DNA from 3 places in the Enterobacter cloacae complex sp. HYC042_NIDB genome. Region 3 is predicted to be linked to each of the others. Evidence: predicted binding sites of a transcription regulator. Region 3 holds the regulator's gene; each other region holds the start of a gene.
The links. The regulator PhoB, encoded in region 3, activates phosphate uptake and scavenging genes when phosphate is short. The targets are predictions, from matches to a motif close to CTGTCATAAAACTGNCNNAT.

Region 1 (7,060 bases), 1.1 Mb from region 3:
TCACCCAGCATCCAGCCCAGCAGCGTGGTCACGATGATAGAGACCAGCACCGCAGCGTGGATGTTGCGCGACGCCAGGATCGCGATGATGAAGAAGCCCAGCACGCCCAGCAGCACGCTGTGCGAGGTCAGGTTACCGATGCTCACCAGCGTTTCCGGGTTCGCCACGATCACACCGGCGTTTTTCAGCCCCATCATGCCGATGAACAGACCGATACCGCTGGTGATACCCACGCGCAGGCTCACCGGGATATTGGCAATCATCCAGTAGCGGACGCGGAAGATGGTCAGCAGCAGCAGGCCGACCGCACCCCAGAAGATAGCGCCCATACCAACCTGCCACGGCAGGCCCATCGCCTGAACCACCACGAACGCGAAGAACGCATTCAGGCCCATAGCGGGTGCCAGCGCCACGGGCAGGTTAGCGAAAACGCCCATCAGGATGCTGCCAAGCGCCGCAATCAGGCAGGTGGTTACAAAGACGGCGCTGGTGTCCATGCCAGCGACGCCCAGAATTTGCGGGTTCACAAAAACGATATAGACCATCGTCAGGAAGGTGGTGAAACCGGCGATCACTTCGGTGCGTGCCGTTGTGCCGTGCTCGCGCAGTTTGAATACGCGCTCAAGCAGACCCTGACCAGATGTCTGGGTTGTGTGTTGTTGACTCATCATCAATTTCCGAACAAGGAGGGAAAATTCGTCGCTATCCTATACCAAAATGCGACAATAGTGGCGGTTACGGGATACTTTTTTCATTGATTATGCTTATACGGCAACGATTGCGTCTCGTAAATCTGTCGTACGTAAACGTTAAACTTGTTAAAAGGGAAGGACATGTCCGGAATTGAAGCGGTATTTTTCGACTGTGACGGTACGCTGGTCGACAGTGAGGTCATTTGTTCCCGCGCGTATGTCGCCATGTTCCAGGAATTTGGCATTACGCTCGATCTCGAAGAGGTGTTCAAACGCTTTAAGGGCGTGAAGCTGTACGAGATCATCGACATCATTAACGAAGAGCACGGGGTGGATCTGGCGAAAGCGGATCTGGAGCCTGTGTACCGCGCCGAGGTCGCACGCCTCTTTGACTCAGAACTGGAAGTTATTGCCGGGGCTAACGCGCTGCTGGATGCGATGACGGTGCCAATCTGCGTAGTTTCCAACGGTCCGGTCAGCAAAATGCAGCATTCACTGGGCAAGCTTGAAATGCTGCACCACTTTCCGGAAAAACTGTTCAGCGGCTACGATATCCAGCGCTGGAAGCCCGATCCGGCCCTGATGTTCCACGCGGCGAAAGCAATGAACGTCAACGTGGAGAACTGCATTCTGGTGGATGACTCGCCTGCGGGCGCCCAGTCGGGGATTGATGCGGGGATGGAGGTGTTTTACTTCTGTGCCGATCCGCACAACAAGCCGATCGATCATCCAAAAGTGACGACCTTTACCGATCTGGCGCAATTGCCAGAGTTGTGGAAGGCACGCGGGTGGGATATTACGCGTTAAGCTAACGTAGGGCGGGTAAGCGCCAGCGCCACCCGCCACAAACATCACTCTTTCGGATCTTTACCCGCCAGCAGCTTGTCCAGCTCGTCGCCGCCCACGTGACGGAAGTCCTGACCCTTCACGAAGTAGAAAATATATTCGCAAATGTTCTGGCAGCGGTCGCCGATACGCTCGATTGAGCGCGCGCAGAACAGGGCCGTCAGCACGCTTGGGATGGTACGGGAATCTTCCATCATGTAGGTCATCAGCTGACGCACAATGCCTTCATACTCCTGGTCGACTTTCTTGTCTTCACGGTAGATACGCACCGCTTCGTCCAGATCCATACGCGCAAAGGCATCCAGCACGTCGTGCAGCATCTGCACAGTGTGGCGGCCCAGCGACTCCAGGCTCACCAGCAGCGGCTGATGCTGCTGGGAAAACTTCTCCAGCGCGGTGCGGCAGATTTTATCCGCCACGTCACCAATACGTTCCAGCTCGGCGATGGTTTTAATGATCGCCATTACCAGACGCAGGTCGCTCGCGGTCGGCTGACGCTTGGCGATAATACGCACGCAGGCTTCGTCGATCGCCACTTCCATCATGTTGACGTTATGGTCGCCTTCGATGACGCGCTTCGCCAGCTCGCTGTCCTGGTTATGCATTGCCGTAATCGCATCAGAAAGCTGCTGCTCGACCATGCCACCCATGGTCATCACCTGCGTGCGAATACTTTCCAGCTCTGCGTTGAACTGGCCTGAAATGTGTTTATTAAGATTGAGGTTGTCCATGGTTTCTCCACATGCACTAAGGCAAATCAACCGTAGCGGCCAGTAATATAATCTTCGGTTTGTTTCTTCGCGGGCCGGGTGAACAGCGCGTCCGTATCGCTGAACTCAATCAACTCGCCCAGGTACATAAACGCCGTGTGATCTGAGCAACGCGCAGCCTGCTGCATGTTGTGGGTCACGATAACCACGGTGTAATCCTGCTTCAGCTCGGTGATCAGCTCTTCAATACGGCCGGTTGAGATCGGGTCCAGCGCTGAACATGGTTCATCCAGCAGCAAGACTTCCGGGCGAATGGCGATACCGCGCGCAATGCACAGACGCTGCTGTTGACCACCGGAGAGAGAGTACCCGCTCTGATGAAGTTTATCTTTGGTTTCGTTCCATAATGCGGCCTTGGTCAATGCCCACTGCACGCGCTCGTCCATGTCCGCACGGGAGAGCTTCTCAAACAGGCGAACGCCAAACGCGATATTGTCATAGATGGACATCGGGAACGGCGTCGGTTTCTGGAACACCATGCCCACTTTGGCACGCAGCAGGGCGATATCCTGGGCCTGGGTCAGAATGTTTTCGCCATCCAGGATAATTTCACCTTCAGCGCGCTGCTCCGGATAGAGCGAATACATTTTGTTAAAGGTACGCAGCAGCGTGGACTTGCCACAGCCAGACGGACCGATGAATGCCGTGACCTGGTTCTTCGCGATATCCAGGTTGATGTTCTTCAGGGCATGGAATTTGCCGTAGTAGAAGTTCAAATCACGAACCTGAATCTTACCCGGGGCAGTATCAACCATACTCATTGACTCATTTCCTCATTCGACGCCGCGAGCTGCCGCGCCGTAAAAAATTAACCGTGTTTCTTCTTCGCGAAAATGACGCGCGCCAGAATGTTCAGCAACAGTACGCAAAGGGTGATGATCAGCACCCCGGCCCAGGCCAGCTGCTGCCATTCCGCGAATGGGCTCATCGCAAATTTAAAGATCGTCACCGGCAGGTTGGCGATCGGCTGCATCATGTCCGTGCTCCAGAACTGGTTGGAGAGGGCAGTAAACAGCAGCGGTGCCGTTTCACCGGCAATACGGGCGATAGCCAGCAGGATACCGGTCATGATCCCGGAGACCGACGCTTTGAGGGTGATCGCAGAAATCATTTTCCATTTCGGCGTACCCAGCGCGTAAGCTGCTTCACGCAGGCTATCCGGCACCAGTTTCAGCATGTTTTCGGTGGTACGAATGACGATAGGCACCTGCAGCAGCGCCAGCGCAATTACGCCCGCCCAGCCGGAGAAGTGTTCCATTTGCGCGACTACGATGGTGTAAACAAACAGGCCCACGACAATCGACGGAGCGGAAAGCAGGATGTCGTTAATGAAGCGAATCACCTCTGCCAGCCAGGATTTACGCCCGTACTCGGCCAGGTAGATGCCGGCCATGATGCCCAGCGGCGTACCGAAAACGGTCGCCCACAGGATCAGCAGGCCGCTGCCCGCCAGGGCGTTCGCCAGACCACCACCCGCCGTATTTGGCGGCGGCGTCATCTCGGTGAACAGCGCCAGAGACATTCCATCAATACCACGCGTGATGGTGGACATCAGGATCCAGATCAGCCAGAACAGGCCGAATGCCATCGTTGCCATGGAAAGCGTCAGCGCAATGCGGTTTTTAAAACGACGCTTCGCCTGCATTTTGCGGCGGGATTCGGCAAGCTGAGCGGTGCTTTGCATTTCGAGAGTTGCCATCAGCGTGCCCCCTCATTTTTCGCGAGACGCAGGATCATCAGCTTGGAAATCGCCAGAACAATGAAGGTGATAACGAACAGAATCAGACCCAGTTCCATCAGCGCTGCGACGTGAAGCCCGGATTCCGCTTCGGCAAATTCGTTTGCCAGCGCGGAGGTAATACTGTTACCCGGCATATAGAGTGAAGCGCTGTCGAGCTGGTAGGTGTTACCGATGATAAAGGTGACCGCCATAGTTTCACCCAGCGCGCGACCTAAGCCCAGCATTACGCCGCCGATCACCCCATTTTTGGTGAACGGAAGGACAATGCGCCAGATAACTTCCCAGGTGGTACAGCCGATGCCGTAGGCCGACTCTTTCATCATCACCGGGGTTTGTTCGAAGACATCGCGCATTACCGCCGCAATGTACGGAATAATCATGATGGCGAGGATCACACCTGCCGCCAGAATACCGATACCGAATGCCGGGCCAGAGAACAGGGCACCCACAAACGGAACGGCGGAGAGAACATTACCTACCGGCTCCTGGAAGTACGTGGCAAACAGCGGCGCAAAGATAAACAGGCCCCACATGCCGTATACGATACTTGGGATGGCCGCCAGCAGTTCGATGGCAATACCCAGCGGGCGACGCAGCCAGCCCGGCGCGAGTTCCGTCAGGAACAGCGCAATACCGAAGCTTACCGGAACCGCAATCAGCAGGGCGATGAACGAGGTCACCAGCGTACCGTAAATCGGCACCAGCGCACCGTAGATATCGTTCGGCGCGTCCCACTCTTTGGTCCACAGGAAGGAGAAACCGAATTTCTGAATGCTCGGCCAGGAGGAGAAAATCAGAGACACGATAATGCCGCCCAGCAGCAATAGCACAATCAGCGCAGCCAGTTTGACCAGCGCGCCGAAAATCATGTCACCTTTTTTACCCGGAGGGTTAAATGCAGGCTTGGTTGCAGCCATAAATCACTCTTCTGTTAAACGCGTTTACGAAATCGGCGGGTAAGCGCAAGCGCCACCCGCCATTTTCGTCAGAATGCTAAATTAATACAATGCTTTACCGCTGCTGTCTTTCACGTTGGTTTTCCATGCAGCACGAATCTGCTCAACCACGCTGTCTGGCAGGCTGGCGTAATCCAGGTCGTTAGCCTGTTTGCCGCCGTTTTTGTATGCCCAGTCAAAGAACTTCAGCACTTCAGTACCTTGCTCTGGTTTCTTCTGATCTTTGTGAATCAGAATGAACGTTGTAGAAGTGATTGGCCACGCGTTGTCGCCTTTCTGGTTAGTCAGATCCTGTGCGAAGGATTTGCTCCAGTCAGCGCCTTTCGCTGCGTTAGCGAAGTTCTCTTCAGTTGGGCTAACCGGTTTGCCGTCAGCAGAAACCAGTTTGGTGTAAGCCAGGTTGTTCTGCTTCGCGTAAGCGTATTCTACGTAACCGATAGAGCCCGGCAGACGCTGTACGAAGGCAGCGATGCCGTCGTTACCTTTACCGCCCAGACCGGTTGGCCAGTTAACGGTAGAGCCGGAGCCGACTTTCGATTTCCACTCTTCGTTCACTTTTGCCAGGTAGCTGGTGAACACGAAGGAGGTACCAGAGCCGTCAGCACGGCGAACCACAGCGATGTTCTGCGAAGGCAGCTTAACGCCCGGGTTCAGCTTAGTGATGGCTTCGTCATCCCATTTTTTGATTTTGCCCAGGTAGATATCGCCCAGGGTTTTGCCGTCCAGCACCAGCTCGCCTGATTTCAGGCCAGGGATGTTAACGGCCAGCACAACGCCGCCGATCACGGTCGGGAACTGGAACAGGCCTTCCTGATTCAGTTTTTCATCAGACAGCGGAGCGTCGGATGCGCCGAAATCAACGGTATTCGCGGTAATTTGTTTTACGCCACCGGAGGAGCCGATACCCTGATAGTTAACCTTGTTACCGGTTTCTTTCTGGTAGGTATCCGCCCATTTGGCATACACCGGCGCAGGGAAGGTTGCACCAGCGCCAGTCAGGCTTGCTGCTGCAAAAGCAGAGAAAGCGCTCAGAGATAAGGTCGCGGCGACAACAGTTGCGACAGTGGTACGCATAACTTTCATAATGTCTCCTGCAAGGATTTCGTAAATCATTGTTTAAGTGGCTACGATGAGCAAAATAGGACAAACAGGTGACAGATAAATGTACGAAATATGACAGTTTTATGACAATCAACGTGTTTGATTTAAGGTAATGATTTTAATACAAATAAAATCATATCCCTGTCATGATAATGTCACACTGAGATGCGTTAAGCCTGGTTCAAAGATGTGAATATGACAACGGCTGTCATAAACAGCCGTTGTTATTAATTTTGAATTTCGAAGGTCACGGTTGCCCAGGCTTCAAAGGCGCCGGGCTTCGGAATACTCCCCGTCGCGCTGGCCGGGGCAGCAGAGAAGGTGAGTGAGTTAACTTCGGCGCCCCCCTGGTTGGCTCCCATATCCATCTCCATGCTCCCCCCATTGACGTTGACGACGCGGTCCCATTTATCATAAATAACGATCCCTACATCATCATTGCCGTTCACTTTCATCATCGTGGCGTCAGCGTCAACGGGATCGGCATGGAAAGCGGATCGGACGATGTTCTCATCCAGCATGCCGGTACATTTCACCTGTATCATCTTGCGGATTTTGCGGCTACCGACCGCCTCGCCTTTGGTGGCTGAAAACGCGCTGGCGGGAATTTTTCCAAAATCAATTTCCAGCGACTGACCCGGCGCAATCTCGCAGTTTTGCGGTACCACGATGTCTCCGGCAATTTTTATTTCGGCGAGCTTCTCGGTACTTGCCAGAGAGGACGCTTCATCGATACCGCCATAGAGCGTGGCAATCGTCGTACCCGGAACGGTAATTTTTCCAATAAAGGGCTTGTCGATCAAAAACGATATTTTTACCTGAGAGCCGGTATCAAGCGTTGCCTCTGAGCCCTCTACACTGGAGGTATAACAGTAGATACCGGACGTCACCCGGTTGGGCTCCGCCTCAAAGGGAACGGCGAGATAGTCACGTCCCAGCACGTGAATAGAGGAC
Region 2 (7,060 bases), 380 kb from region 3:
CGTTGCGGAAGGTGAGGAACCGCTGGCGCGTTTCGCCCTTCGCATGCCAGTACTGCAGCGCCATCTTCATCGCCACTTCCACCGCCACCGAGCCGGAATCGGCCAGGAAAACGCACTCCAGCGATTCAGGCGTCATCGCCACCAGGCGACGGCATAAATCTACCGCGGGCTGATGGGTGATCCCGCCAAACATCACGTGCGACATCTGGTCAATCTGGGCCTTCATCGCCGCGTTCAGGCGCGGATGGTTGTATCCGTGAATGGCCGCCCACCAGGAGGACATTCCGTCAACCAGCCGCTCGCCGCTGGCGAGATGCAGCTCGCAGCTGTGGGCAGAGGCCACCGGATAGACGGGAAGGGGGCGGGTGGTGGAGGTGTAAGGGTGCCAGATATGCTGCTTGTCGAAGGCGAGATCGTCCTGGGTCATAATCGACTTGTAAACCATTTTGAAAAGTTTTAGGTTTACGAGTATAAACCGAACCGAAAATTAACAAAACCCTTTGGAGAAGCCCAATGGCTCACCACGCACGCTGGACGATGTCGCAAGTTACTGAATTATTCAATAAACCTTTCCTTGAGCTGATGTTTGAAGCGCAACAGGTGCATCGTCAGCACTTCGATCCTCGCCATGTTCAGGTCAGCACGCTGCTGTCGATCAAGACCGGCGCCTGCCCCGAAGACTGCAAATACTGCCCGCAGAGCGCGCGCTACAAAACCGGCCTGGAGTCAGAGCGCCTGATGGAGGTCGAGCAGGTCCTCGACTCCGCGCGCAAGGCGAAAAACGCCGGTTCAACCCGCTTCTGCATGGGTGCCGCGTGGAAGAATCCACATGACCGCGACATGCCCTATCTGGAGCAGATGGTGAAAGGCGTGAAGGAGATGGGCCTCGAAGCCTGTATGACGCTCGGTACGCTGAACGAGGAGCAGGCGCAGCGCCTCTCTGCCGCGGGGCTGGACTACTACAACCACAACCTTGATACCTCGCCGGAATTTTACGGCAACATCATCACCACGCGCACCTATCAGGAGCGCCTGGACACGCTGGATAAAGTGCGTGATGCGGGGATCAAGGTCTGCTCCGGCGGCATCGTGGGCTTAGGCGAAACGGTGAAAGACCGCGCGGGCCTGCTGCTGCAGCTGGCGAACCTGCCGACCCCGCCGGAAAGCGTGCCCATCAACATGCTGGTGAAGGTCAAGGGCACGCCGCTGGCGGATAACGAGGACGTGGATGCGTTTGATTTTATTCGCACCATCGCGGTGGCGCGCATCATGATGCCAACGTCTTACGTTCGCCTCTCTGCGGGCCGCGAGCAGATGAACGAGCAGACTCAGGCGATGTGCTTTATGGCCGGCGCCAACTCCATCTTCTACGGCTGCAAGCTGCTGACCACGCCGAACCCGGAAGAGGACAAAGACGTTCAGCTGTTCCGCAAGCTGGGGCTGAACCCGCATCAGACCGGGGTGCTGACGGGCGATAACGAGCAACAGCAGCAGCTGGAGCAGCAGATTCTCAACGCCGATACCGACCACTTCTACAACGCGGCAGCCGTATGACCTGGCAGGTACGGATTAATGCCGCGCTGGAAGAACGCCGGGCGGCAGAGGCGTTTCGCGTTCGCAGAGTGGTGGAAAACGGCGCGGGCCGTTTTCTGACCCGCGAGGGACGGCAGTTTTGTAATTTCTCCAGCAATGACTATCTCGGGCTGAGCCAGCATCCGGCCATCGTCCGCGCCTGGCAGCAGGGCGCGGAGCGGTTTGGCGTGGGCAGCGGTGGCTCGGGGCACGTCAGCGGATACACCACGGCGCATCAGGCGCTGGAGGAAGAGCTGGCCGACTGGCTGGGCTATCCGCGCGCGCTGCTGTTTATCTCCGGCTTTGCCGCCAATCAGGCGGTCATCACGGCCATGATGGGGAAAGAGGACCGCATTGTCGCCGACCGCTTAAGCCACGCCTCGCTGCTGGAAGCGGCAAACTTAAGTCCCGCCCAGCTGCGGCGTTTTGCCCATAACGATGCGTCACAGCTCGCCTCGCTGCTGGACAAACCCTGCGACGGGCAACAGCTGGCGGTCACGGAAGGGGTGTTCAGCATGGACGGCGACAGTGCGCCGCTTGCCGCGCTTCACGAGGCCGCAAAGCGGCAAAACGCCTGGCTACTGGTCGATGATGCTCACGGTGCTGGGGTGATGGGCGATGAAGGACGCGGCAGCGCCCATCAACAAAACGTGAAGCCGGAACTGCTGGTGGTTACCTTCGGCAAAGGCTTTGGCGTCAGCGGCGCCGCCGTGCTGTGCAGCGAATCTGTCGCCGACTATCTGCTGCAGTTTGCCCGTCACCTCATCTACAGCACCAGCATGCCCCCGGCGCAGGCCGTGGCGCTGTCGGCGTCGCTGGCGGTGATCCGCAGCGCAGAAGGGGATGAACGCCGTCAGCAGCTGGCAGAGCACATCTCCTGCTTCCGTCAGGGACTGGCGGCGCTTCCCTTCCAGAGTCCCGATTCGCAGAGCGCCATCCAGCCCGTGATTGTCGGCGAAAACGGCCGCGCTCTGGCGCTGGCCCAGGCGCTGCGCGAGCGGGGGATGTGGGTAACGGCCATTCGTCCGCCAACCGTTCCGCCGGGCACCGCGCGTCTGCGCTTAACCCTGACGGCGGCGCATGAGGCGCAGGATATCCAGACGCTGCTGGAGGCGCTTCATGATGCCGGTGAATAAGCAGGCCGTTGCGGCGGCGTTTGGCCGGGCCGCGCGGAGCTATTCGCAGCACGATGAACTCCAGCGCCAGAGCGCGCAGGGGCTTCTGGCCGCGCTTGGCGAGAACCGCTTCCCGCAGGTGCTGGACGCCGGCTGTGGTCCCGGCAGCAACAGCCGCTACTGGCGCGAGGCGGGGAGCGAGGTGACGGCCATCGACCTGTCGCCCGCCATGCTGGACGAGGCGCGCCAGCAGCAGGCGGCGCACCACTATGTAGTGGCGGATATCGAGGCGATCCCGCTGGCGGACGCGCAGTTCGATCTGGTCTGGAGCCATCTGGCGGTGCAGTGGTGCAGCAGCCTGCCGCAGGCGTTACGCGAGCTTTATCGCGTCGCACGACCGGGCGGAAAGGTGGCCTTTACCACCTTGCTGGAAAGTTCGCTGCCGGAGCTGAATCAGGCGTGGAAAGCGGTGGATGAGCAGCCGCACGCGAACCGCTTTTTATCGTATGAGCAGGTGACGCAGGCGCTGGCAGGCTGGCGCTGTCGCAGCACGGTGCAAACCATCACGCTTAATTTTAGCGACGCGTTCAGCGCCATGCGCTCTCTGAAGGGCATCGGCGCCACGCACCTGCACGCCGGGCGGGAGAAAAAACCGCTGACCCGGGGGCAGTTGCAACGCCTGGAGCTGGCCTGGCCGCAGCAGCGGGGCCTTTTCCCGCTCTCTTATCAACTTTTTCATGGGATTATCGAACGTGACTGAACGTTATTTTGTTACCGGCACGGATACGGAAGTGGGTAAAACGGTTGCCAGCGCTGCGCTGCTGCAGGCGGCACGACTGCTCGGAAAAAACACCGCCGGATATAAGCCCGTGGCTTCCGGCAGCGAGATGACGGCGGAAGGGTTACGCAACACCGACGCGCTGGCGCTCCAGCATAACAGTAGCCTTGAGCTTGCCTATTCGGCGGTGAATCCCTATACCTTTGCCGAGCCGACGTCGCCGCACATTATCAGCGCTGACGAAGGCCGTCCGATTGATTTCGCCGTGCTGTCTGCCGGGTTACGGACGCTGGAAAGCCAGGCCGACTGGGTGCTGGTGGAAGGCGCGGGAGGCTGGTTTACGCCGCTTTCGGACACGCAGACTTTTGCTGACTGGGTGCAGGCCGAGCGGCTTCCGGTCATTCTGGTCGTCGGCGTGAAGCTGGGCTGCATCAATCACGCCATGCTGACGGCGCAGGCCGTTCAGCAGGCAGGGCTGACGCTGGCAGGCTGGATAGCCAACGACGTGGTTGCGCCGGGCAGGCGGCATCAGGAGTATCTGGCGACCCTCAAGCGCGTGCTCCCGGCACCGTTCCTCGGGGAAATCCCCTGGATTGCTGGCGATGCTGAGCAGGCCGAAACCGGGCGTTATCTCGACCTCAGCGTCTTGCTTCCCGCGACATCCAGTGGGCAATGAGCTCATCGTTCAGCTCGCTAACGTGGCCCTGAGCCACGTTACGCCCGCGATAAAGCATGCAAAACCGATCCGCCACCCGGCGGATAAACGACAGCTGTTGCTCCGCCAGCAGCACCGTCATGCCTAACTCTCGGTTTAAGCGCCCCAGCAGCTGCGCCAGCTTCTGGGCAAATCCGTGTCCTGCCCCATGCGTAGGCTCATCCAGAATCAGCATCCGTGGGCGGTTGACCAGTGCATTCGCCAGAGCGAGCTGATACTGATCCTCTGGCGAAAGGGCATTGCCCCGCGTCTGACGACGCGCGTAGAGTTCCGGGAACAGATCGTATACGTCGCTTTTCGCCGCCGGGTCGGGTTTCCCCATCGCCCGCATGGCAATATGCAGATTCTCCTCAATCGTCAGTTGAGAGAAAATACGCCTGTCCTGCGGCACATAGCCTATTCCCGGCTCTGAACGTTGTTCCGGTGCCGGGCTGAGCAAATCACGCGGCGGTGCGCCCGCTTCATGCCAGATAATCGTGCCGCTTTCGACGGGGATGTTTCCGGTAATACAGTTCATCAGGGTGGTTTTACCCATCCCCGGCAGGCCTATGACGCCTGTACACATCCCTTGCGGAAAATCCAAATCCACGTTCCATAGCGTATGTTGGCTTCCGTAAAACTGATTCACTGCACGCAGACTCAACATCTTTCTCTCCTTAAAAATGCGTAGGGATAGGCCTGACGTGAAGCTGCAAAACGCTTGCCAGAAACCTGAAATCGATTAAAAAAACGACTTTTTTAGGAATAAGCCACAGGAGAGCAGGGTAAAAACGCGTGGCTTGCACATCGACGGTGCCGGGAATGGTGAGTTGTGGTGCAGGACGAAAAATGGCTGAAATGTGAGCAGGATCGCATCTGTTGGTTATGAATGACTCAACTGTTTATCGTCAAAAAAGAGCTATAAAAATTTTTTGTTGCCGCCTCGTGGGAAAATCCGGGAATTTGCTGAGCGGCGGTCTACACGGGCTGGAAGCAGTTATCCACTATTCCTGTGGATAACCATGTGCATTAGAGTTAGAAAACACGCGATAAGCGAGAGAAGACGCGGCTTTCGCCCAAATTGACGCGAAACGCGGCTTTAGAAAATATCGTTTAAAATTTAATTGCTTAGATAAAAGCAATTACCGTAATGAAAGTGTCACTCGTTGCCATAAAACTATCATTACCTGGCTTGACAAATGTTAAAAAAGAAAAAGTTCTGGGGATAACCCAACCTGGCTGGTTTTTTATCTCGTCAGAGCCTAAATTTTGTCCGCTAACGCGCTAATGACTCCGCCGCTACGCTAAATATCCTGACACGCTACTGGTTTTTCATCCAGTGTTTTTTACTGGCATTCCTGGCAACAACGAGTAAAATTACTCACCTGCCGCTTATAACGTCATCAGGTCGTCGCCCATGAGTAAACCGTTCAAACTGAATTCTGCTTTCCGCCCCTCTGGCGATCAGCCTGAGGCGATCCGTCGTCTTAAAGAGGGGCTGGAAGACGGGCTGGCGCACCAGACGCTGCTGGGGGTAACCGGCTCGGGCAAAACGTTTACTGTCGCCAACGTGATCGCTGACCTGCAGCGCCCCACGATGGTGCTTGCACCCAATAAAACCCTCGCGGCACAGCTATACGGCGAGATGAAAGAGTTCTTCCCGGAAAACGCGGTGGAGTATTTTGTCTCCTACTACGATTACTACCAGCCGGAAGCCTATGTGCCGAGCTCTGATACCTTCATCGAGAAAGATGCTTCGGTGAACGAACACATCGAACAGATGCGACTGTCGGCGACCAAGGCGCTGCTTGAGCGACGCGATGTGGTTGTGGTCGCGTCTGTTTCGGCGATTTACGGCCTGGGCGATCCGGATCTCTATCTGAAGATGATGCTGCACCTGACGCAGGGGATGATCATCGATCAGCGCGCAATTTTGCGCCGTCTGGCCGAGCTGCAGTACACCCGAAATGACCAGGCCTTCCAGCGCGGGACGTTCCGCGTGCGCGGTGAGGTGATCGACATCTTCCCGGCGGAATCGGACGATATGGCGCTGCGCGTCGAGCTGTTTGACGAAGAGGTTGAGCGTTTGTCACTTTTCGACCCGCTGACCGGCCACGTTGAGTCGGTGATACAGCGTTTTACCATCTACCCTAAAACGCACTACGTGACGCCACGAGAGCGTATCGTGCAGGCGATGGAAGAGATCAAAGAGGAGCTTGCAGAGCGCCGTAAGGTGCTTCTGGCTAACAATAAGCTGCTGGAAGAGCAGCGCCTGAGCCAGCGCACCCAGTTCGATCTGGAGATGATGAACGAGCTGGGCTACTGCTCGGGTATCGAAAACTACTCACGCTTCCTCTCCGGGCGCGGGCCGGGCGAGCCACCGCCGACGCTGTTTGACTACCTTCCGGCCGACGGTCTGCTGGTGATCGACGAATCCCACGTCACGATCCCGCAGATCGGCGGGATGTACCGCGGTGACCGCGCGCGTAAAGAGACGCTGGTGGAGTACGGCTTCCGCCTGCCGTCAGCGCTGGATAACCGTCCGATGAAGTTTGAAGAGTTTGAGGCGCTGGCGCCGCAGACCATCTACGTGTCGGCCACGCCGGGCAACTACGAGCTCGAGAAATCCGGCGATGAGGTGATCGACCAGGTGGTCCGTCCGACCGGGCTGCTGGATCCGATTATCGAAGTGCGCCCGGTGGCGACCCAGGTGGACGATCTGCTCTCTGAGATCCGCGCCCGTTCCGCCATCAACGAGCGCGTGCTGGTGACGACGCTCACCAAGCGCATGGCGGAAGACCTGACCGAGTATCTTGAAGAACACGGTGAGAAGGTGCGCTATCTGCACTCGGATATCGACACCGTGGAGCGCATGGAGATTATCCGCGATCTGCGTCTGGG
Region 3 (7,060 bases):
CCAAACGCCGTTACGTCGGCAATCGCCACAATCAAAATTTCGAAGCAGTAGGTCCAGCCGGTGATAAACCCGGCCAGCGGGCCGAGGTTTTCCTGCGCGTAGCGGGAGAAGGAGCTGGCAGACGGGTTGTGAACCGACATTTCGCCGAGGGCGCGCATGATGATATACGCCGCCACGCCGCCGATGATATAGGCCAGCAGAACGCTTGGACCGGCCATTTTGATGGCATCTGCCGAGCCATAAAAAAGACCGGTGCCGATAGCAGAGCCCAGCGCCATAAAGCGGATGTGGCGCGTGCTCAATCCACGTTTAAGTTTGTTAGTGCTTTCCATTTAAATCTTGCCATTCAACACGAAAAAAACAAAAAACCACGGGGCCTTAAGCCCCGTGGTTAAACAGTTTGTTGCCGTTGATTAATGAGCGTTCGATGTGACCTGACGCCCTGCAGCACGGTCCCAGATAACCGCCAGAACCAGTGCAACAACGGTAGGCATCAGCCAGGCCAGGCCCTGCTCGGACAGCGGCAGACGCTGTGTCCAGGCTGGCAGAATTTCAGCGAACGCTGATGCTTTAATCCCGTCAAGGATACCAAAAATCAGGCTGATAAACATGGCTGGCGCAATAATTCGTGAGGAGTTATGCCACCACGGACGGGTGAAGCTCAGCACCACCAGCACGATGCATGGCGGATAGATCGCCGTCAGCACCGGAATAGAGACCTGAATCAGGTGGCTCAGACCGAGGTTAGACACCGCCATCGAGAAGATACCGAGGATAAACACCAGGGTACGGTAAGAGAGCGACAGATACTGCGCAAAGAACTCTGCGCAGGCGCAGGTCAGGCCAACCGCGGTTACCAGACACGCCAGGAAGATCAGCGCCGCCAGCAGCATGCTGCCCGCCCCACCGAAGGTGTGCTGAACGTAAGCGTGCAGGATAGCCGCACCGTTCGCGTTCTGATCAACCAGCATCGCGCTGTCAGAGCCCAGGCGGAACAGCGCCAGATACAGCAGCGTCAGGCCCACACCGGCCATCAGGCCAGCCCAGATGGTATAACGGGTCAGCAAACGCGCTTCGGTCACGCCGCGGGAACGCGCGGCGTTAACGATAACGATACCAAACACCATCGCGCCCAGCGTATCCATCGTCAGGTAGCCGTTCACAAAGCCGTTAGAGAACGCGGCGTTTTTATAGGCATCCATCGCGTCGCTAATCGGGCCGGCTGGCCAGATGATGGCCGCCACGGCCAGCACGATCAGCGCTACAATTTTCAGCGGCGCCAGGAAGTTACCTACCGTGTCCAGCAGCTTGCCCGGATAGAGGGAAACCAGAATCACGATGGCGAAATAAATCAGGCTGTAGATGAACAGCGGCATCGCGCCGTCGCCGGTCAGCGGGGCGATGCCCACTTCGAAGGAAACGGTCGCGGTACGCGGGGTGGCAAACAGCGGACCAACGGCCAGATAGCAGACGGTAGCCAGCAGAACGCCAGCCACTTTGCCAATCGGGGTGCTAAGGCTATCCACGCCGCCACCGACTTTCGCCAGTGCGATAACGGTCAGTACCGGCAGACCCACGGCCGTAATCAGGAAACCGAACGCGGCGGTCCAGACGTGTTCACCCGCCTGTAAGCCAACCATTGGAGGGAAAATGATGTTGCCTGCGCCAACGAACAGCGCAAATGTCATAAAGCCCAGCGCGATAATGTCACGCGATTTTAAGTGATGGGTCATAAAACCTTACTGCCTGTGGATGTGGTGTTGAAAACGTTGAGATTTTTCGATTTCCCTGACGGGACGATACAGCCGAAAATTTGCTCAATTTCAGCGGGAAATGCTCCCGTCCTGGCGTGGAGAAGAATAGTTTTTCGATTTACCACGCAAATACAGTCGGTCTGACAGTATCTGGGGGGCAATTTAAACGCTTATAACGTTTAAAGGCAAGGAGGGATCGCAAAACCAGAACAATATGCCAGTATGAAAACGCACACCAGAACAATGCGCTAATTATAGGAAAAACCCATGGCTAATCATGCGAACAAAAAATAGCCAACCGTATAAAATTCACACGCGTTTCGCTTGACTGCAAAGCAAACGGGCCAGCGATGGCTGACCCGTGGAAAGGTAAAATAACACGCCTGCCGTCAGGCGCTCTTTTTGGCAATTAATCGTTCCGGAATAACGAAACTAAAGCGGGTTCCCTTACCCAGGGTACTCTGGATATCAAGACGGCTTTCATGGTGATTCACCGCGTGTTTCACAATCGCCAGCCCCAGGCCGCTCCCCCCCGTCTGCCGCGATCGCGCTTTATCCACCCGGTAGAAGCGCTCGGTCAGGCGCGGAATATGCTCCGGGGCGATCCCCGGCCCGTTATCCTCAACGCTAAACTCGGCGCCTGCCGGCGTATGCTGCCAGCGCACCACGATATCCGTTCCTTCCGGCGTATGGTTTACCGCGTTGTACACCAGGTTGGAGATGGCGCTACGCAGTTCATCCTCGCTGCCCAGCACCTTCAGCGTGTTGTCGACGTCAAAGGTCAGCTGATGTTTTTTATGGCTTAACGTCTGCGCTTCACGCTCGACGACGCGCAGCATCATTGGCACATCAATGGTGTCATTCAGCGCAAGAGAAGGCGCCGCTTCAATCTTTGACAGCGTCAGCAGCTGCTTCACCAGCCCTTCCATACGGTGCGTTTGCTCGCGCATCGTATGCAGCGCTTTTTCACGCGGCGCGCCTTCCAGGGTTTGCTCCTGCATCATCTCCAGGTAGCCCTGCAGCACGGTCAACGGGGTGCGTAGTTCGTGGCTGACGTTGGCGAAGAAGTTACGACGCGCCCCTTCCAGCTGGTGCATCTGGGTGACGTCGCGCGCCACCATCAGCCACTGGCGATCGCTGTAGGGCATCACGCGGATTTCCAGATGGCGACCGTTATTCAGCTTCAGATTGTGGGGACGGGTGAAATCACGCTTTTTCAGATACAGCGTGAACTCGGGATAACGCAGAAGGTTAAGGATATTCTGACCATTGTCGTCCGGCCAGCGCAGGCCCAGCAGCTGTTGCGCAAGCCCGTTACACCAGAAAATAGTTCCTTCTTCTGTCGTCAGGATCACCGCATCCGGCAGCGACTCTGCGCCGCTGCGAAAGCGTTTGATCAGGCTTCCCAGCTCGCGGCGACGCTTTTTATTACGCATCTGCATCTGGTGCAGGCCGTACAGCAGCGGCTCCCAGCTGCCGCTTCCCGGCGGCGGGGTCATACTGCGGTCCACCCACAGCCACCAGGAGAGACGCAGCAGGTTCCAGAAATGCCAGGCTAACAGCCCGGTGACCGCCGCCAGCAGAAACCACGGCAGATGCCCAAGTAAGGCCCCCAGAAGAAGGGCCGGAATACAGCATAAGATCAGTTCAAAGACGAGCCTTTTCCATGACAGACGTTCCAGCACGCGTCACACTCCTGTCATTATTCAGAAACGGGTCGAGAAACGATAACCCGTGCCGCGGACCGTCTGTACCATGCGATCGTGGCCGCTCAGTTCCAGCGCTTTTCGCAGGCGGCGGATATGTACGTCAACCGTCCGGTCTTCGACATACACGTTAGTTCCCCAGACGTTATTCAGCAACTGCTCGCGGCTGTAAACGCGTTCCGGATGGGTCATAAAGAAGTGCAGGAGTTTAAATTCGGTAGGCCCCATGTCGAGGGGATTTTCGCCGGTCATCACGCGGTGTGACGTTGGGTCAAGGCTGAGGCCCTGCATCTCGATCACCTCTTCCACCGCCATCGGGGAAATACGGCGCATGACGGCCTTAATGCGGGCAACCAGCTCTTTCGGGGAGAAAGGCTTGGTAATGTAATCGTCCGCGCCGGTCTCCAGACCGCGCACGCGATCCTCTTCCTCTCCGCGCGCCGTGAGCATCACCACCGGGATGTCGCGGGTCAGCGCTTCACGCTTCAGATGTTTGATAAACTGCAGTCCGGAGCCGCCGGGCAACATCCAGTCAAGCAGAATCAGATCGGGCCAGGGTTCATTCAGCTGGTTCACCGCGCTGTCATAATCTTCCGCTTCAACCGGCTGGAAGCCATTTTGCTCGAGCACGAAGCACACCATTTCACGAATTGGAGCTTCATCTTCTACGACCAGAATACGTCTCGCCATACTTTGCCCTGTCTTATCTTATTTAAGTTACAAGTTTGTAATGCGGCGCCATTATGCGTCAGATTTATGACAGATTTATGAAAAACAGTACCACTATAAATGGCAAACTGTTGTTTTATTACAGCGGTTATTTTCCTTTCCCTGACAGTTTATAATCGCCCGCATCGTTTTTCGCCACGGATCTCCTATGCGCATACTTCACACCTCGGACTGGCATCTGGGTCAAAATTTTTACAGCAAAAGCCGTGCGGCTGAACATGAAGCGTTCCTGAACTGGCTTCTGGAAACGGCCCAGGCGCACGAGGTGGATGCCATTATTGTGGCGGGTGACATCTTTGATACCGGTTCGCCGCCGAGCTATGCGCGTGAACTGTATAACCGCTTCGTGGTGAACCTGCAGCAGACCGGCTGTCATCTGGTGATTGTCGCCGGAAACCATGACTCCGTCGCCACGCTCAATGAATCCCGCGACATCCTGGCGTTTCTCAATACCACCGTGGTCGCCAGCGCCGGGCACGCGCCGCAGATCCTGAAAAAACGCGACGGGTCGCCGGGCGCGGTACTTTGCCCGATTCCCTTTTTACGTCCACGCGACATCGTGCACAGCCAGGCGGGACTGTCGGGCGCGGAAAAGCAGCAGCATTTATTGCAGGCCATCACCGACTACTATCACCAGCAGCACGCGGAAGCCTGTGCCCTGCGCGGTGAACAGGCCATTCCGGTCATTGCCACCGGGCACCTCACTACCGTCGGGGCCAGCAAAAGTGACGCGGTCCGCGAGATCTATATCGGTACGCTGGACGCCTTTCCGGCGCAAAACTTCCCGCCCGCGGACTACATCGCGCTCGGGCACATTCACCGCGCCCAGGTCATCGGCGGCTGCGAGCATATCCGCTATTGTGGCTCCCCTATTTCGCTCAGCTTCGATGAAACCGGAAAAGCCAAATCCGTGCATCTGGTGAGCTTTGATGAGGGCAAACTCAGCGCCGTCGAGACGCTGGAAGTGCCGGTCACCCAGCCGCTGGCGGTGCTGAAGGGCGATCTGGCTGCCATCACCGCCCAGCTTGAGCAGTGGCGCGGCGCTGAGCTTAACCCGCCCGTCTGGCTGGGTATTGAAATCACCACCGATGACTACCTGCACGCTATGCAGCGGAAAATTCAGTCGCTGACCGAAGAGTTGCCGGTTGAGGTGCTGCTGGTGCGCCGCAGCCGCGAGCAGCGCGAGAAAATTCTGCTCGGCGCCCAGCGCGAAACGCTTAGCGAACTGCGCGTAGAAGAGGTGTTCGAGCGCCGACTGTCGCAGGAAGAGATCGATGATGCAAAGCGCGTCAGGCTCAACGAGCTGTTCAGCCATACTCTGCACGCCCTCAATGACGAGGAAGAAAACGCATGAAAATTCTGAGCCTGCGCCTGAAAAATCTCAACTCCCTCAAGGGCGAGTGGAAAATTGACTTCACCGCGGAGCCTTTTGCCAGCAACGGCCTGTTTGCCATCACTGGCGCAACCGGCGCGGGTAAAACCACCCTGCTCGATGCCATCTGCCTGGCGCTCTACCACGAAACCCCGCGCCTGAATAAGGTCTCTCAGGCGCAAAACGATCTGATGACGCGCGATACCGCCGAGTGCCTGGCGGAAGTGGAATTTGAGGTGAAAGGCGTTGCCTATCGCGCATTCTGGAGCCAGAACCGGGCGCGCAACCAGCCGGACGGGAACTTGCAGGCACCGCGCGTGGAGCTGGCCCGCTGCGAGGATGGCAAGATTCTGGCCGATAAGGTGTCGGATAAACTGGAGCAAACCGCGGCGCTCACCGGGCTGGACTACGGCCGTTTTACCCGTTCAATGCTGCTCTCGCAGGGGCAATTTGCCGCCTTCCTGAATGCCAAACCGGCCGATCGCGCAGAACTGCTGGAAGAACTCACCGGCACCGAAATCTACGGCCAGATTTCCGCGATGGTGTTTGAGAAACACAAAGCCGCCCGCAGCGTGCTGGAAAAATGCGAGGCGCAGGCGGCGGGCGTCGTGCTGCTCAGCGAAGAACAACAGCAGCAGTTGCAGCAAAGTTTGCAGGCACTTACTGACGAAGAGAAAACCCTGCTGGCCCAGCAGCAAAGCCAACAGAAAGATTTTCAGTGGCTTACGCGTCATGACGAGCTCGTGCGGGAGCAGCAGCGCGTTGCCGCCCTGCAGCAGCAGGCGCAACAGGCGCAGGCGAACGCGGCGCCGGAACTGGCAAAACTCCAGCTTGCCCAGCCCGCCGCCCAGCTTCGTCCGCTCTGGGAGCATCAGCAGGAGCAAACCGCACGTCTGACGCAAACCCAGCAGCGAATTAACGAAGTAAATACTCGCTTACAGACCAAAACCGCACTGCGCGCGCGGATCCGCAATACTGCCCTGCGTACCCATGAGCGGCTACAGGCCGAACTGACGGCGCTGGGACAGTGGCTGGCGGAGAATGAGCGTTATCGCCTGCTGGGCCAGGAAATTGCCGGCTGGCGCGCCCAGTTCTCACAGCTAAACCGTGACAAAAGTCAGCTCGTCGCGCTTGCTGCGCGGATGACTGAGCTACGTCAGAAGCTGGCTGAGATGCCGGAAAATACGCTGACGCTGACGGCGGATGAGGTCAGCGCGGCCATGGAGCAGCAGTCCCGGTCCCGCACGCTACGCCAGCAGCTGACGTCGCTGCATGCCCGCTATCAGCCGCTGCAAAAGCGCCTGAGCCAGAACGGTGAAAGCGTGCAGAAAGCCCAGGCGGAGCAGAGCAAGCTCAATGAAATCCTGGCGCTGCGCCGCCAGCAGTACAAAGAGAAACAGCAGCACTATCTGGACCTGAAAGCCCTGTGCGAACGCGAAGCGACGATTAAAAATCTGGAAAGCTATCGCTCACGGCTTGAGGCAGGCAAACCCTGCCCG

Region 1: the regulator PhoB is predicted to act here: its motif matches at 6,177-6,196, upstream of pstS (phosphate ABC transporter substrate-binding protein PstS).
Region 2: the regulator PhoB is predicted to act here: its motif matches at 5,326-5,345, upstream of uvrB (excinuclease ABC subunit UvrB).

What each region holds. Positions count from the first base shown of each region.
Region 1 is NZ_CP109650.1:177,258-184,317, reverse strand. Features, by position in the region: gene adeP (adenine permease AdeP) at 1-668, opposite strand, end outside; gene yieH (6-phosphogluconate phosphatase) at 834-1,499, shown strand; gene phoU (phosphate signaling complex protein PhoU) at 1,544-2,269, opposite strand; gene pstB (phosphate ABC transporter ATP-binding protein PstB) at 2,296-3,069, opposite strand; gene pstA (phosphate ABC transporter permease PstA) at 3,117-4,007, opposite strand; gene pstC (phosphate ABC transporter permease PstC) at 4,007-4,966, opposite strand; gene pstS (phosphate ABC transporter substrate-binding protein PstS) at 5,048-6,088, opposite strand; gene stgD (fimbrial protein StgD) at 6,334-7,060, opposite strand, start outside.
Region 2 is NZ_CP109650.1:1,615,210-1,622,269, forward strand. Features, by position in the region: gene bioA (adenosylmethionine--8-amino-7-oxononanoate transaminase) at 1-427, opposite strand, end outside; gene bioB (biotin synthase BioB) at 514-1,554, shown strand; gene bioF (8-amino-7-oxononanoate synthase) at 1,551-2,708, shown strand; gene bioC (malonyl-ACP O-methyltransferase BioC) at 2,692-3,447, shown strand; gene bioD (dethiobiotin synthase) at 3,440-4,141, shown strand; gene OKF39_RS07700 (ABC transporter ATP-binding protein) at 4,104-4,826, opposite strand; gene uvrB (excinuclease ABC subunit UvrB) at 5,577-7,060, shown strand, end outside.
Region 3 is NZ_CP109650.1:1,235,806-1,242,865, reverse strand. Features, by position in the region: gene proY (proline-specific permease ProY) at 1-332, opposite strand, end outside; gene brnQ (branched-chain amino acid transporter carrier protein BrnQ) at 414-1,733, opposite strand; gene phoR (phosphate regulon sensor histidine kinase PhoR) at 2,144-3,439, opposite strand; gene phoB (phosphate response regulator transcription factor PhoB) at 3,461-4,150, opposite strand; gene sbcD (exonuclease subunit SbcD) at 4,338-5,543, shown strand; gene sbcC (exonuclease subunit SbcC) at 5,540-7,060, shown strand, end outside.